2 regions of the Kluyvera sp. CRP genome follow, and region 1 is predicted to be linked to the other one. Evidence: predicted binding sites of a transcription regulator. Region 1 holds the regulator's gene; the other holds the start of a gene.
The links. The regulator ArgR, encoded in region 1, controls arginine synthesis, uptake and breakdown. The targets are predictions, from matches to a motif close to ANTGAATAAAAATACANT.
Positions count from the first base shown of each region.

Region 2: a site for ArgR is predicted at 5,878-5,895, ahead of argA (amino-acid N-acetyltransferase). Genes of this name have one in related genera too.

Region 1 covers NZ_CP082841.1:1,656,445-1,664,994, reverse strand. The annotation lists gene zapE (cell division protein ZapE) at 1-960, opposite strand, end outside; gene zapG (Z-ring associated protein ZapG) at 1,159-1,557, shown strand; gene degQ (serine endoprotease DegQ) at 1,696-3,072, shown strand; gene degS (outer membrane-stress sensor serine endopeptidase DegS) at 3,163-4,230, shown strand; gene mdh (malate dehydrogenase) at 4,288-5,226, opposite strand; gene argR (transcriptional regulator ArgR) at 5,671-6,141, shown strand; gene yhcN (peroxide/acid stress response protein YhcN) at 6,517-6,780, shown strand; gene yhcN-B (DUF1471 family stress response protein YhcN-B) at 6,900-7,166, shown strand; gene K7B04_RS07775 (barstar family protein) at 7,219-7,494, opposite strand; gene K7B04_RS07770 (NAD-dependent succinate-semialdehyde dehydrogenase) at 7,520-8,550, opposite strand, start outside.
Region 2 covers NZ_CP082841.1:2,069,055-2,077,604, forward strand. The annotation lists gene recB (exodeoxyribonuclease V subunit beta) at 1-2,544, shown strand, start outside; gene recD (exodeoxyribonuclease V subunit alpha) at 2,541-4,379, shown strand; gene argA (amino-acid N-acetyltransferase) at 4,513-5,844, opposite strand; gene amiC (N-acetylmuramoyl-L-alanine amidase AmiC) at 6,074-7,324, shown strand; gene cobD (threonine-phosphate decarboxylase CobD) at 7,331-8,407, shown strand; gene K7B04_RS09750 (L-threonine kinase) at 8,392-8,550, opposite strand, start outside.

The DNA.
Region 1 (8,550 bases):
CAGCGCGATAAAACGGCGCGCTTCGCTCTCAAGCAATGGCGTCATCACAGACACGTCAAACAACATCACGGTGTGGAACAGACGCGACAGCGCAATGTAGTCGTGCTGGCTGCGTGCGTCGACGCACAGGGTATTAAAGGAGACTGCCAGCGTCTGGTTTTCTACGCCAAGAGTCGGCAGCGGACGATGATTAATCTCCAGCGTGGTCTGGTTCATCTGCGGCGTCCCCGCCAGTGCCAGCCACAGTTTGTTCATCTGCTGGCGGGTCTCTGCGTTGAGCGGCGAAAGCCACAGGTGCGCCTGCGTCAGCGTGCGTAGACGATAGTCGATGCCCGCGTCGACATTCATGATATCGCAGTGCTCTTTAATCGCCTCGATCGCCGGCAGGAAGCGCGCGCGCTGCAGCCCATTGCGATACAGTTCATCCGGCGGAATGTTGGAGGTCGCGACCAGCGTAATACCGCGCGCGAACAGCGCCTTCATCAGGCCGCCAAGGAGCATGGCATCGGTAATATCGGAAACAAAAAATTCATCAAAACACAGCACGTCGGTCTCGGCTTTAAAGCGTTCGGCCACAATTTCCAGCGGGTCAGTGTGCCCCTGGAGCGCGGCCAGTTCTTCATGCACGCGTAACATAAAGCGGTGGAAGTGCAGGCGCTGCTTCCGCTCGCCCGGTAGGCTTTGATAGAACATATCCATCAGCCAGGTTTTCCCTCGCCCCACGCCGCCCCACATATACAGGCCGCGTACGGCGCTCGGCGCGTCAGGCTCTTTCTTGCCGAGCAGTTTGCCAAAACGCGCGCGCAGGCCACCGACAGGGGCGGAGACGGGCGTTTTATGCTGGAGTTCCTGGTAAATGGTATCGAGACGGTTTACCGCCTCGCGCTGAACATCGTCAGGTTGATGGCTGCCCTCCTCGAGGGCCTGAAGGTAGCGCGATGTGGGGGACTGGCTTTGCATGATCTAATTGTTATTCCTTTGAAAACCGGTATGTCTTACTTCACGATTGACTAAAAAAAGTCCGTTCTACACTACGCGATGATGCGTCAGGATTCCACTTCTACAGGATTAGCGGTTATAGTGGCACTATCGGGCGCTGGTATGGAGTTGCCGAAGCCGCCAATACCCTACGGAACAACAAAACAATGGGAGATGTTCATGACCTGGGAATACGCGCTAATTGGGTTAGTTGTCGGTATCATCATCGGTGCCGTAGCCATGCGTTTTGGTAATCGTAAATTACGCCAGCAGCAGGCGTTGCAGTACGAGCTGGAGAAAAACAAAGCCGAGCTGGAAGAGTACCGCGAAGAGCTGGTTAGCCATTTCGCCCGCAGCGCCGAGCTGCTCGATAACATGGCCGATGACTATCGCCAGATCTACCAGCATATGGCGAAAAGCTCCAGCAATCTGCTGCCGGGCATGTCTGCGGAAGCCAACCCGTTCCGCAACCGTCTGGCCGAGTCCGAAGCCGGAAACGATCAGGCGCCGGTACAGATGCCGCGCGACTACTCCGACGGCGCATCCGGTCTGCTGCGTAGCGGTGCAAAACGCGATTAATCTGCATTCCACAAATATTTTACGGGCGCATGGCATGCGCCCGTCCTCTTCTGCCTACGCCGTCTATATTTACTTCAATAACATCAGTCTTTTCGGGAAGTCGTGTTCTTGCATCCAGGGTCATGAGGGCCAGCATCAATGAATAAATCAACTTTACTGTTAAGTGCGTTGGCGTTAAGCGTTGGGTTATCCCTCGCCGCTCCAGCGCCGGTGTTCGCGTCGCTGCCGACACAGGTTCCAGGCCAGGGCGCGCTGCCTAGCCTCGCGCCGATGCTGGAGAAAGTGCTGCCTGCGGTGGTGAGCGTTCAGGTAGAAGGAACGGCTCCCGTGAATCAACAGGTGCCAGACGAGCTCAAAAAGTTCTTTGGCGACGATGGCGGCAACACGGCCAATGAGCCCACCCAGCAGTTTGAAGGTCTGGGCTCCGGCGTCATTATTGATGCCATTAAAGGCTACGTGCTAACCAACAATCACGTCATCAGCGACGCGCAGAAAATCAGCGTTCAGTTGAACGATGGCCGTGAGTTTGAAGCGAAGCTTATCGGTAGCGACGACCAGAGCGACATTGCGCTGCTGCAAATCCAGAAAGCCAGCCATTTGACGCAAATCGCCATCGCCGATTCCGACAAACTGCGCGTGGGCGACTTCGCCGTGGCCGTCGGGAACCCGTTCGGCCTGGGGCAGACCGTCACATCCGGTATCGTCTCGGCGCTGGGCCGTAGCGGCCTCAATCTGGAAGGGCTGGAGAACTTCATTCAGACCGATGCGGCTATCAACCGCGGCAACTCCGGCGGCGCGCTGCTGAACCTGAACGGCGAGCTGATCGGTATCAACACCGCCATTCTGGCGCCCGGTGGCGGCAGCGTCGGTATCGGCTTTGCTATCCCGAGCAACATGGCACAGACCCTGGCTCAACAGCTGATTCAGTTCGGTGAAATCAAACGCGGCCTGCTCGGCATCCGCGGTATGGAGATGACCGCCGACATCGCCAAAGCGTTTAATCTCGATGTGCAGCGCGGGGCATTCGTTAGCGAAGTGCTGCCTGGCTCCGGTTCAGCAAAAGCGGGAATTAAATCCGGCGACGTGATTACCAGCCTGAACGGCAAGCCGCTGAATAGTTTCGCCGAGTTGCGTTCCCGCATCGCCACCACGGAACCGGGTTCGAAGGTCAAATTGGGCCTGCTCCGGGACGGTAAACCGCTGGAAGTAGAGGTGACGCTGGATAAGAGCGCCTCATCAACCGCCAGCGCACAGCTGATTATCCCGGCGCTGGAAGGGGCATCGCTCAGCGATGGCCAGGCGAAAAGCGGCACTAAAGGGGTTGTCATTTCTGGCGTGGAAAAAGGTAGCCCTGCCGCGCAAATCGGCCTGCATAAAGATGACGTCATCATCGGTATCAACCGCCAGCCGACACAGTCGATTGCCGAACTGCGCAAGGTGCTGGAAGCGAAACCGGCGGTTATCGCGCTGAATGTCATACGCGGTAATGAAAGTATTTACCTGCTTCTGCGCTAATCCACGAAAAACCGGGCATAGCCTGGAATGTATGTCCGGTTTTTCTCGTGGTATGCTTCGTCCAGTTTCCTCATCAACGATGCCTGTATCATGCTTGTAAAGCTCTTACGTTCGGTTGCACTTGGTTTACTGGTTGGCGGCATACTCATTGTCACCGTCCCTTCGTTGCGTCAGTGGAATCCATTATCCACCGAGCGCTTTAGCAGTACAGATGAAGCCCCCTCCAGCTATAACACGGCGGTGCGCCGCGCTGCCCCTGCGGTGGTGAACGTCTATAACCGCAGTCTGAACAGCAACACCAATAATCAGCTGGAAATCAAAACGCTCGGATCCGGGGTGATCATGGACGAGCGCGGCTACATTATTACCAACAAACATGTGATCAACGATGCCGATCAGATCATCGTCGCCCTCCAGGATGGTCGCGTGTTTGAAGCCCTGCTGGTCGGCTCCGATAGCCTGACCGATCTGGCGGTGCTGAAGATCAACGCCACCGGCGGCCTGCCGGTTATCCCCATTAACCCGAAGCGCACACCGCACATCGGTGACGTAGTGCTGGCCATCGGCAACCCGTACAACCTCGGGCAGACCATTACTCAGGGGATTATCAGCGCGACCGGTCGTATCGGCCTCAACCCAAGTGGTCGACAGAACTTTCTGCAGACCGATGCCTCTATCAACCACGGTAACTCCGGCGGCGCGCTGGTCAACTCGCTGGGTGAGCTGATGGGCATTAACACCCTCTCTTTCGATAAGAGTAACGACGGTGAAACCCCGGAGGGGCTGAGTTTCGCCATTCCGTTCCAGCTGGCAACCAAAATTATGGATAAGCTGATTCGTGACGGACGCGTGATTCGCGGCTTTATCGGCATCAGCGGACGAGAAATTGCCCCGCTGCATTCACAAGGCGGCGGTATCGATCAAATTCAGGGGATTGTCGTCAATGAGATAGCCCCGGACGGCCCGGCGGCACAGGCGGGCATTCAGAACAACGACGTGATTATTTCGGTCAACGGCAAACCGGCGATTTCCGCGCTGGAAACCATGGACCAGGTCGCCGAGATTCGTCCGGGATCGGTCATTCCGGTGGTCGTGATGCGTGATGATAAGAAACTGACCATGCAGGTCACCATTCAGGAATATCCTGCGTCGGGCTAAGCAGCAGAAAAAGCAAAGGGGCCATTGGCCCCTTTGTCACGTCTAAGGCGTCACGCCTTATTTATTGATGAAATCTTCACCCAGCTGAATATCTTTTCTCAGCGTCTCAAGCATACCTTCCAGCGCCTGCTGTTCGTAAGCGCTCAGTTTGCCAATCGACTGGCGTTCTTCAATCCCGTTTTTACCTAACAGCAGCGGCTGCGAGAAGAAGCGCGCGTACTGGCCGTCTCCTTCGACATAGGCGCATTCAACCACGCCCTTCTCGCCCTGCAGGGCGCGAACCAGAGACAGGCCGAAACGCGCCGCCGCCTGGCCCATGGAGAGCGTAGCCGAGCCGCCACCCGCCTTCGCTTCCACCACTTCGGTGCCCGCGTTCTGGATGCGTTTGGTCAGGTCGTTCACTTCCTGATCGGAGAAGCTCACGCCGGAGATTTGCGATAATAAAGGCAGAATGGTCACGCCAGAGTGGCCGCCTATCACCGGCACTTCAACTTCGCTGGCGCTTTTACCTTTTAGCTCCGCCACGAAAGTGTTGGAGCGGATGATATCCAGCGTGGTCACGCCGAACAGTTTGTTCTTGTCATATACGCCCGCCTTTTTCAGCACTTCAGCGGCAATGGCCACTGTGGTATTCACCGGGTTGGTGATAATACCAATACAGGCTTTCGGGGCAGTTTTGGCGATTTGTTGCACCAGGTTTTTAACAATACCGGCGTTAACGTTAAACAGATCGGAGCGATCCATACCGGGCTTACGCGCCACACCGGCAGAAATCAGGACCACATCAGCCCCTTCCAGCGCAGGCGTAGCATCTTCACCGGAGAAGCCTTTGATTTTAACATCCGTCGGAATATGGCTGAGATCGACCGCCACACCTGGCGTGACGGGGGCAATATCATAGAGAGAGAGTTCTGAACCTGAAGGCAGTTGGGTCTTTAGTAGTAGGGCAAGCGCCTGGCCAATACCGCCGGCGGCACCAAGGACTGCGACTTTCATCCTAAACTCCTTATTATGGTTAATGACTTTCAGGTAACAACCTGTCGTGGACCGCATAAACCAACGCAGGAGATACCAGTTGTTACTCCGTTGCGGCGACCTTAATTCACAAGGTAAATAATTACAATATAATTGCTTACAGAATGCGGGCCATTCAACAGCATCCGCATTACTCCCAGAAAAAGGCCTTTCTACGAAACCAAATTTTCATCAACTATCGATTACAATATACTCAGCATGTTGCGTAAAACAACAGCAATTTAATAACATTTCATTTACTTTTAACTTATTTGGATCCCGTGATATAGGCATGTTTCTTAGGTCTAATTTTTGATAAAATCCGCCCTTTCTCTATTTGGCTTAGCCTCTGGAGCAAATTATTTTGCATAAAAATTCACCTATATGCATAATAATGTTAATTTCACCACCATACTCGGGTGACTTATGCGAAGTTCAACTAAACAAGAAGAATTAGTTAAAGCCTTTAAAGCATTACTGAAGGAAGAAAAATTTAGCTCTCAGGGCGAAATTGTTCAGGCCTTGCAGGAAGAAGGTTTCGATAATATTAACCAGTCCAAAGTTTCTCGTATGCTGACCAAGTTTGGCGCCGTGCGTACCCGCAACGCTAAAATGGAAATGGTTTACTGCCTGCCGGCCGAGCTGGGCGTGCCGACAACCACCAGCCCGCTGAAGAATCTGGTGCTGGATATTGATTACAACGATGCGGTCGTGGTTATCCATACCAGCCCCGGCGCTGCACAGCTGATCGCTCGCCTGCTTGACTCTCTGGGCAAAGCGGAAGGCATTCTCGGCAGTATTGCCGGTGACGACACGATTTTCACCACGCCGGCACGCGGGTTCACCGTTAAAGATCTCTACGAGGCCATCCAGGTTCTGTTCGAGCAGGAGCTGTAATCCCTCTTCCTTTCTCCTCTGGTCCACCAGAGGAGCTGCTTTAACTGCAAATTCCCCTACGTTTCACTCCCGTCTCGTTAACATTAAGTGCGATTTTCTGCCCACAATCATAGAACCAGTGAATATATCCGTTCATAAGCGCACAAAAAATCAAATTCTAATATCTATTTAATTTCACTCATTATTTACACTTAACTTTACCGAAATGTCTCTTTTTTTATACGTATCTGTTCTAAAAATGACGATTTTTGACATCTAATTACACGCGAAACCATTAGCTAGGTATTAATATTTTATGTGATTAGTGTATACTTAATTTCGTGATGAGGGTCACAAAACAAAGACCTTCCAAAAAAATTCGACGAGGTGAGTATCATGAAAATCAAAACAACTGTTGCCGCTCTGAGCATCCTTTCCGTTATCTCTTTCGGTGCGTTTGCCGCTGACTCTATCAGCAGCGATCAAGCCCAAAGCCGTCAGTCAATCGGCACCGTTTCCATCGGTTCCGTCGGTTCATCTCCGATGGATATGCACGAAATGCTGAACAAAAAAGCGGAAGAACAAGGTGCATCATCCTATCGCATCATTGAAGCGCGTACCGGCGCTCATTGGCACGCAACGGCTGAACTGTACAAATAAGTTCGCGTCAGGCAGCACGTCGGCAGTGTAGAAAAGTTTAATACCCAGCGGTCCCAGGAATCAGAAACAACATCCTCTCACCGCTGAAGAATGAAGAATATGGTGAGGAGTAAAACATTATGAAAAGCGCAATGATCATCGCATCCCTTGGTCTGGCATCCGTTCTGTCCTTCGGCGCAAGCGCCGCAGTGCAACAGGTTAACGCGGAGCAGGCACAGAATCTGCAATCCGTCGGCACCGTTTCTGTTTCTCAGATCGGTAGCGACCCGATGGATATGCGCAGCGCATTAGCCGCTAAAGCCGAAAAACAAGGCGCCAGCAGCTACCGCATTATTGAAGCCCGTACCGGCGACCATTGGCACGCTACGGCTGAGCTGTACAAATAAACCCTCGTCGTCTTGTCCGACGACTTGCCCTCGCCCTTATGCGAGGGCTTTTTTATGCTCGTTGCACGTTGAACCGCAGCATCCCTTCCAGCTCTTCTTCCGCTTCATCAAACAGCAGAATCAGCGCGCCGTAGCGACGGCGCTGCTTGTCGTCGAGATGGATAAACTCGATCTCCAGCGGTAACGGCATTTGTGGGCCGGTGACCGCATCCCAAAGTGCGTCCAAATCGCGAATCGACTCACGATCGAGGGCAAAGAGTTGAGCGAACTCCCGATAAAAATCGCCCTGATCCTCTATCTCGTCAAAATCAAAAGTATAGATTTTCATCTCACGCCCTCTCCCATCCTGCAAACTAAAGTCCCCCAATGTGCAGCGTTTTTACCTCAAGGTACTCTTCCAGTCCCAGCACCGAGCCTTCACGCCCCAGCCCGGACTCCTTAACGCCGCCGAATGGCCCCAGCTCAGTTGACACTGCACATTCGTTAATACCGATCATCCCGCTTTCTAACGCCTGCGAGACGCGGAACACGCGAGACAGGTTTTGCGTATAGAAATAGGCGGCCAGGCCGTAGGGCGTATCATTCGCCCGGTGAATAACGTCATCCTCATCGCGGAAGCGGAAGCACGCCGCCAGCGGGCCAAACGTCTCTTCCTTCGCCAGCAGCATCTGTTCCTGACAGTCGCCCAGCACCGTCGGCTGCCAGAAGTTGCCGCCCAGCTCATGAGGCTGACCGCCAGCCAGCACCTTCGCCCCCTTCGAGACGGCGTCTTCTACGTGCTCACGCACTTTTTTCACTGCCGCCGCTTCAATCAGCGGGCCAACGACCACGCCATCATCCAGACCGTTGCCGACTTTCAGCGCTTTCACGGCGGCGGCAAGCTGGCTGGTGAAACGGTCATAGACGCTATCGTGAATATAGAAACGGTTCACGCTGACGCACACCTGCCCGGCGTTGCGGAATTTATTGGCTACCGCCCCCTGTACCGCCGCGTCGATATCCGCATCCTCAAAGACGATATAGGGCGCATTGCCCCCCAGCTCCATCGAGACTTTCTTCATGGTTTCCGCAGCGTTACGCACCAACGTTTTCCCCACCGCCGTCGAGCCGGTGAAGGAGATCTTACGCACGTCGTGGCTCGCCATTATGGCGTCGCTGATTTCCGCCGTGTTCCCCGCCACCGCGTTCAGCACCCCGTCAGGGATCCCGGCTTTTTTCGCCAGCGCCAGCAGCGCGAACGCGCAAAGCGGTGTGTTGTTGGCAGGTTTAATCACCCCGGTACAGCCCGCGGCCAGCGCCGGACCGAGCTTACGGGTCAGCATCGCCATCGGGAAGTTCCACGGCGTAATCGCCGCCACCACGCCAATCGGTTCACGCGTCGCCA
Region 2 (8,550 bases), 410 kb from region 1:
ATTCGTGAGGCGGTAGCCCGCGAGAAGCGCCGCCGCGGCGAGTTGGGCTTTGACGATATGCTAAGCCGCCTTGATGAAGCGCTGGAGAGCGAAAGCGGCGAGGCGTTAGCCGCCGCCATTCGACAGCGTTTTCCGGTGGCGATGATCGATGAATTCCAGGATACCGACCCGCAGCAGTACCGTATTTTCCGCCGCATCTGGCGCCAACAGCCGGAGACCGCGTTGCTGCTGATTGGCGACCCGAAGCAGGCGATCTACGCTTTCCGCGGCGCCGATATCTTTACCTACATGCGTGCGCGCAGCGATGTGGCGGCGCACTATACGCTCGATACCAACTGGCGTTCCGCGCCGGGCATGGTGGCAAGCGTCAACCGCCTGTTTGGGCAGGTTGATAACCCCTTTATGTTCCGCGATATTCCGTTCCTGCCGGTCAAATCCGCCGAGAAAAATGCCTCGCTACGTTTTGAGGTTGACGGCGAAAACCAGCCGGCAATGAACCTCTGGCTGATGCCCGGTGAGGGCGTTAGCGCGGGCGACTACCAGATTTTTATGGCCCAGCAGTGCGCGGCGCAGATTCGCGACTGGCTCACCGGCGGCCAACGCGGCACGGCGCTGCTGTGGCGCGGCGACAGCGCGCGTCCGGTGCAGGCCTCAGACATTACCGTACTGGTGCGTAACCGCCAGGAAGCCTCGTTGATTCGCGATGCGCTGAATGCGCTGGCTATTCCGTCGGTGTATCTTTCCAACCGCGACAGCGTATTCGAAACCCCGGAAGCGCAGGAGCTTCTGTGGGTGTTGCAGGCGGTGCTGACGCCGGAGCGGGAAAATACCCTGCGCAGCGCGCTGGCGACGGCGATGTTTGGCCTGAATGCGCGGGACATTGAGCAGCTGAATCAGGATGAGCACGCCTGGGATGCGCTGGTGGAGGAGTTCAGCGACTATCGGCTTATCTGGCAGCGGCGCGGTGTGATGCCGATGATTCGTGCCCTGATGAATGCGCGCTCCCTCGCGGAAAACCTGCTCGCCACTCACGGCGGCGAACGGCGTTTAACCGATATTCTGCACCTTAGCGAGCTGCTACAAGAAGCGGCCACCGGGCTTGAGAGCGAGCACGCGCTGGTACGCTGGCTGAACCAGCAAATTGCTGAGCCGGACACCAACGCTTCCAGCCAGCAAATGCGTCTGGAGAGCGACAAACACCTGGTGCAGATTGTCACCATTCACAAGTCGAAAGGGCTGGAATATCCGCTGGTCTGGCTGCCGTTTATCGCCCGTTTCCGTAAAGAGAAGCAGGCGTTCTATCACGATCGGGAATCCTTCGCGGCGGTGCTGGATCTTAACGAAAGCGATGAAAGCCTGGAGTTGGCGGAGGCCGAGCGTCTGGCAGAAGACCTGCGCCTGCTCTACGTCGCCCTAACCCGCGCCGTGTGGCACTGTAGCCTGGGGCTGGCGCCGCTCACCGCGCGGCGCAGCGATAAACCGACCGATACCGAACTCCATCACAGCGCGCCGGGAAGGCTGATGCAAAAAGGCGAGGTACTCGACGCCGCGGGTCTGGAAGCCTGTCTGCGTGCGCTGTGCGATGAGCACATTGCGCTGACGCTGGCGACAGCGCCCGACGACGCGCGTTGGCAGGCCACTCAGGCACAAATGCCTGAACTGGCGGCGCGTCAGGTGCTGCGTCGCGTCGTGGACGACTGGCGAGTCACCAGCTATTCCGGCCTGCAACAACGCGGCCACAGCGTGGCGCAGGATCTGCTGCCGCGTCTGGATATTGACGCCGCCGGCGCACAGGAAACGCTGCCGGAACCGACGCTGACGCCGCATAATTTCCCGCGCGGCGCATCGCCGGGGACTTTCCTGCACAGTCTGTTTGAAGACCTCGACTTTACCCAGCCGGTTTCATCCGAATGGATGCTGGAAAAGCTGCAAAGCAACGGCTTTGGCGAAGAATGGGAGCCGGTGCTGACGGCGTGGATTTCACAAGTGCTGGCCGCGCCGCTGGCGGATACCGGCATTGCGCTTAATCAGTTGAGCGCACAGCAAAAACAGGTGGAAATGGAGTTTTATTTGCCCATCAACCGGCCGCTCGACCCGCTGGCGCTGGATGCCTTAACCCGCCGCTATGACCCGCTTTCGGCAGGCTGCCCTACGCTCGATTTCCGCCAGGTACGCGGCATGCTGAAAGGCTTTATCGACCTGGTGTTCCGCCACGATGGGCGCTACTACCTGCTCGACTACAAGTCCAACTGGCTGGGAGAGAACGGTGAGGCCTACACCCAACAGGCGATGGCCGAAGCGATGCAGTCGCACCGCTACGACTTGCAGTATCAGCTCTATAGCCTGGCGCTACACCGCTATCTGCGCCATCGCATTGCCGATTATGACTATCAACGCCACTTCGGCGGAGTGATTTACCTGTTCCTGCGCGGCGTTGACCGCGACGCGGGGCAGCAAGGGATATTCACTACCCGGCCAGACCCCGCGCTCATTGCGGCCATGGATGCACTGTTTGCCGGAGAAGGCGAGGAGATGGACGCATGAGTCTCGAACAACGTTTGCTGGATGCCGTTGAGCAGCGTCTGCTGCGCCCGCTGGACGTACAGTTTGCGCTGATGGTCGCGCACGACGAGCACCCGGCGGTGATGCTGGCGGCGGCGATGCTCAGCCGCGATACCGGCGAAGGGCACGTGTGCCTGCCTCTGTCGCACCTGAGTGCGACGATGCAGGCGAAAGGGCGCGCGCGTGAATTCTGGCAGCAACTGTTCACCGATGCCGACGCGCCAGAAGACTGGGCTGAGCTGTTGCTGGCGTCTAAGGCCGTGAGTGCCGGTGAACGCCCGTCGCCGCTGATACTGAGCCGTGACCGGCTGTACCTCAACCGCATGTGGCATAACGAGCTGACGGTGGCGCGCTTCTTTAGCGACACCCAGGTTCCGCTGGCGGTAGACGAGGCGCAGCTCCAGCAGACACTGAGCGCGCTGTTCCCCACCAGTGACAACGTCGACTGGCAGAAAGTCGCTGCCGCCGTTGCGCTGACGCGGCGTATTTCGGTGATCTCCGGCGGCCCTGGCACCGGGAAAACCACCACCGTCGCCAAACTGCTGGCGGCGCTGGTACAGATGGCGAATGCCGAAAAACTCCGTATTCGCCTGGCGGCCCCGACGGGTAAAGCGGCTGCGCGCCTTACCGAATCTTTGGGCGCGGCGCTGCGTAAACTGACGCTAAGCGACGCGCATAAAGCGATGCTGCCGACCGAGGCCAGCACGCTGCACCGCCTACTGGGCGCGCAACCCGGCAGCCAGAAAATGCGCTACCACGCGGGCAACCCGCTGCACCTTGATGTGCTGGTGGTCGACGAAGCCTCAATGATCGACCTGCCGATGATGGCGCGGCTGATTGACGCGCTGCCGCCGCACGGGCGAATCATCTTCCTCGGCGACCGCGATCAGCTGGCGTCGGTTGAGGCGGGCGCGGTACTGGGGGATATCTGTAGCTGGGTGAACGCTGGCTATACGCCTGAACGCGCGGCGCAGCTAAGCCGCCTGGTAGGGAGCGACCTCCCGGCGGGTGAAGGCCAAACGGCGGGGGCGCTGCGCGACAGCCTCTGCCTGCTGCGCACCAGCTACCGTTTTGGCAGCGACTCGGGGATTGGGCAACTGGCGGGTGCGGTAAACCGGGGCGATAAAAAGGCCGTTGGCGAGGTCTTCGCCCGCGGCTTTAGCGATATCGAACTTAAACCGCTGCGCGCGACGGATGATTATGCCGCCATGCTCGACGATGCGCGGATGGGCTACGGTCATTATTTACAGCTTTTACGCGAGCAGGCCGAGCCCGCGGAGGTGCTGGCGGCGTTCGGTGAATATCAACTGTTGTGCGCGCTGCGGGAAGGGCCGTGGGGCGTCGGCGGGCTGAATACGCAGTTCGAACAGCTGTTGGCGCGTCATCGCCTGATTCAGCCGCAGCGCCACTCGCGCTGGTATGAAGGTCGCCCGGTGATGATTAGCCGTAACGACAGCGCGCTGGGGCTGTTTAACGGTGATATCGGCGTGGCGTTAGAGCGTGGGCAGGGGATGCGTGTCTGGTTCCCGATGCCGGACGGGACCATTAAATCGGTGCAGCCAAGCCGTCTGCCGGATCACGATACCGCCTGGGCGATGACGGTGCATAAATCGCAGGGTTCCGAGTTTACTCACGCCGCACTGGTACTGCCGACGCAGCTGGTGCCGGTGGTGAGCCGTGAGCTGGTCTACACCGCGATTACTCGCGCGAAGTCACGCCTGTCTATGTATGCCGATGAAAATCTGCTGGCCGCGGCGATTGCTACGCGTACAGAACGGCGCAGCGGGTTGTCGGCGATATTTGCGGAGATGGCATAGCGGTAAGCGTGGGCACAAAATGCTCCCTCTCCCTTTGAAGGGAGAGGGCCGGGGTGAGGGTTGGGGGCTCCGTGCAGGCATTCCCCTCACCCTAACCCTCTCCCCAAAGGGGCGAGGGGACCGCTCGGCGCAGCTAGACTAAATCCGCCATCAGCACCTTCGAACGACGCTGATAGTTATAAAGCTGCTTCTTACTCTCCGGCAGCAACTCGACATCAACCGGTTTAAACCCACGCTCCTGGAACCAGTGAATACTGCGGGTGGTCAGCACGAACAGATGATTCAGCCCCATTTGCTTCGCCTGCGCGGTAATGCGCTCAAGGAGCACTTCGCCGCGCGAGGAGCTGCGATAGTCCGGATGCACCGCCACGCAGGCCATTTCGCCAATCTTCTCTTCCGGGAACGGATAGAGTGCGGCACAGGCGATGGTGGTGTTATCGCGTTGAATAATCGTGAACTTGTCGATCTCCATCTCCAACTGCTCGCGGGAGCGACGCACCAGAATCCCCTGCTGCTCCAGCGGCGCAATCAGGTCGAGGATACCGCCGATATCGTTAATGGTGGCGCGGCGGATCTGCTCGGCGCTCTCCATCACAATTTGCGTACCGATACCGTCGCGTGAGAACAATTCCTGCAACAGCGCGCCGTCTTCCTGATAGCTGATCAGGTGGCTGCGACGCACGCCGCTGCGGCAGGCTTTCACCGCGCCGCGCAGGAAGCGCGCGGTACCGGAGAGGTAGTCGCCTTCCTGCTCCAGCTCTTCGATGCGCGCCTGCGCTTCGTTCGGGAACAGCTCAGGAACGATTTCACCGGCTTCGTTGTAAACGCCCTGCGACGAGCAGAAGCCAATCATCTTCTCGGCCTTCAGCTTAATCGCCAACTGAGTGGCAATTTCTTCCGAAGTCAGGTTAAAACTTTCGCCGGTGACGGAGACGGCAACCGGCCCCATCAGCACAATGGCGCCGCTGTCGAGCTGGCGGTGGATTGCCTCTTCATCAATACGACGAATACGCCCGCTGTGACAGTAGTCGATACCGTCATCCACGCCCAGCGGCTGGGCGATGATAAAGTTACCGCTGACCACATTGATGTGCGCGCCCTGGAGCGGTGTATTGTTCAGGCTCATCGACAGACGCGCGGTGATATCCAGCTGCAGTTGGCCCGCTGCCTGCTTAACCAGTTCAAGGGTTTTGCTATCGGTGACACGAATGTGTTTATGATAGGTTGGCTGATGCTGATGTTCGGCCAGATTGGCGTCGATTTGCGGACGCGCGCCGTAGACCAGCACCAGGCGGATGCCCAGGCTGTGCAGCAGCCCTATATCATTGACAATGCTTGAAAAGTTCTCATGCTCAATGGCTTCGCCGCCAAGCATGATGACAAACGTCTTGCCCCGATGAGCGTTAATATAGGGGACTGAATGACGAAACCCCTCGACCAGTTCGGTTCTACGTTCCTTCACCACGGCACAACCCTCAATGCATGATTATTCGTAATAAGTGTATTTTTATTCTGTTTTTGCGCTAAACGCAAGCCGGAATTTGCCTAAACATGGGAAAAATCTCCGCCAAATTTCGCTTAACCAACGAATGTTTACCCTTTTATAGATGACAGTTTATTCGCCTTTGGTTAAAGTTTTCGGTCAATCATATTTTGCTTAATTTGAAATCGTCTTTTTTTGCCTGGGATAGAGCATGTCAGGAAGTCAGTCTTTGAGTCGTCGCCGCCTGTTAAAAGGGGCGGGCGCCATGTGGTTGCTAAGTGTCAGTCAGGTTGGTTTCGCTGCCGTCAGTCAGGTGGTGGCCGTCCGCATCTGGCCTGCGTCCAGCTACACGCGCGTTACGGTGGAGTCCAACCGCGTGCTCAAGTATCGGCAGTTTGCGTTGAGCAATCCCGACCGCCTGGTGGTTGATCTTGAAGGGGTGAACCTCAACTCGGTGCTGAAAGGGATGGCGGCGCAGATTCGCGGCGACGATCCGTTCATTAAATCCGCGCGTGTCGGCCAGTTCGACCCGCAGACCGTGCGCATGGTGTTTGAGCTGAAGCAGGACGTCAAACCGCAGCTGTTTGCCCTCGCGCCGGTTGCCAACTTTAAAGAACGTCTGGTGATGGATCTCTACCCCGCTAACGCGAACGATGTGCAGGACCCGCTGCTGGCGCTGCTGGAAGAGTACAACAAAGACGGCCTCGAAAAGCAGGTGCCGCCAGCGCAGAGCGGGCCGCAGCCGGGGAAAGCCGGTCGCGATCGACCAATTGTCATTATGCTTGACCCCGGACACGGCGGTGAAGACTCCGGGGCGGTGGGGCTGTATAAGACGCGGGAAAAAGACGTGGTGCTGCAAATTGCCCGTCGCCTGCGCGCGCTGATTGAGAAAGAAGGCAACATGAAAGCCTACATGACGCGCAACGAAGATATCTTTATTCCGCTGAAGGTGCGGGTGGCCAAAGCCCAGAAACAGCGCGCCGACCTGTTTGTTTCTATTCACGCGGATGCCTTCACCAGCCGCCAGCCGAGCGGCTCATCGGTGTTTGCGCTTTCCACCAAGGGAGCCACCAGTACGGCGGCGAAATACCTCGCGCAGACCCAGAACGCCTCGGACTTGATCGGTGGCGTCAGCAAAAGTGGCGACCGCTACGTCGACCACACCATGTTCGATATGGTGCAATCGCTGACCATCGCCGACAGCCTGAAGTTTGGGAAAGCGGTGCTCAAGAAGATGGGGCAGATTAACAACCTGCATAAAAATCAGGTTGAGCAGGCCGGATTCGCGGTGCTGAAAGCGCCGGATATTCCGTCGATCCTCGTCGAAACAGCGTTTATCAGTAACGTTGAAGAAGAACGTAAGCTGAAAACCGCGAAGTTCCAGCAGGAAGTGGCCGAGTCGATCCTCGCCGGGATTAAGGCCTACTTCGCCGACGGCGCAACGCTGGCGCGGCGCGGGTAACCGGGCGTGTCGCGTCTGAAAAGCGCCCACGGCGGCAATATCCGCGAAGCGGCGGCGCTGATGGGAGTTTCCGCCGACCAACTGCTGGATTTCAGCGCCAACATTAACCCGCTGGGCATGCCTGAAAGCTTAAAACGCGCGATTGTCGCCCAGCTCAGCTGCGCCGAACGTTACCCTGACGTCGAGTATCAGCAGCTGCATCAGGCGCTGGCGGCGCACCATGGTGTTCCGGCGACGTGGATCCTTGCGGGAAACGGTGAGACAGAATCCATCTTTACGCTCGTCCAGGGGCTGCGCCCACGCCGGGCGATGGTGGTTGCGCCCGGGTTTGCCGAATATCGCCGGGCGCTGGAAACCGTTGATTGCGCCATCGAGACCTTTTTCCTGCGTGAAGAGGACGACTGGCAGCTGACTGACCGTATTCTCCCGGCGCTGACCGCCGAGCTGGACTGCCTGTTTCTTTGCACGCCAAATAACCCTACCGGCCTGCTGCCGGATGGCGCGCTGCTGACGGCAATCGCCGAACGCTGTCGCGCGCTGGAAATCGCGCTGGTCCTCGACGAAGCCTTTCTCGATTTTATTCCCGATGAAGCGGGCTTTATCCCACGGTTGGCGCAGTATCCGCACGTCTGGGTGCTGCGATCGCTCACCAAATTCTATGCCATTCCCGGCCTTCGGCTGGGCTATTTGCTGAACAGCGATGAACGAGCGGTAGCCTGGCTGCGTCAGCGGCAGATGCCGTGGTCAATCAACGCTTTTGCCGCGCTGGCCGGCGAGGTGGTGCTCAACGATCATGATTATCAACAGGCGACGTTTCGCTGGTTAGCTGACGAAGGCACGCGCTTTTACCGGGCACTGGGTGAGATTGAGGGGCTGAAGGTGTATCCGGGGTGGGCGAACTACCTTTTCCTGTGCTGCGAGCGAGCGGAGGTTGATCTGCAGTATGCGCTGCTGGAAAAACAGATTCTGATTCGCAGCTGCGCCAACTATCCGGGGCTGGACGGGCGCTACTTCCGCGTGGCGATTCGCAGTCGCCAAGAAAACCAGCGGTTATTGACGGCGCTGCGTCAGGCGCTGGCCTGAACCCCGCCATTCACTGACGCGAGCAGATGCCGCTGCGGCCAGTGCGCCGCCAGGTCGCGCTGTGCCAGTGCCCAGTGCAGATAATCCACATCATGATAGCGACGGTCGAGCATCAGCCCGACCACGCTGCCGCTGTGCGCCAC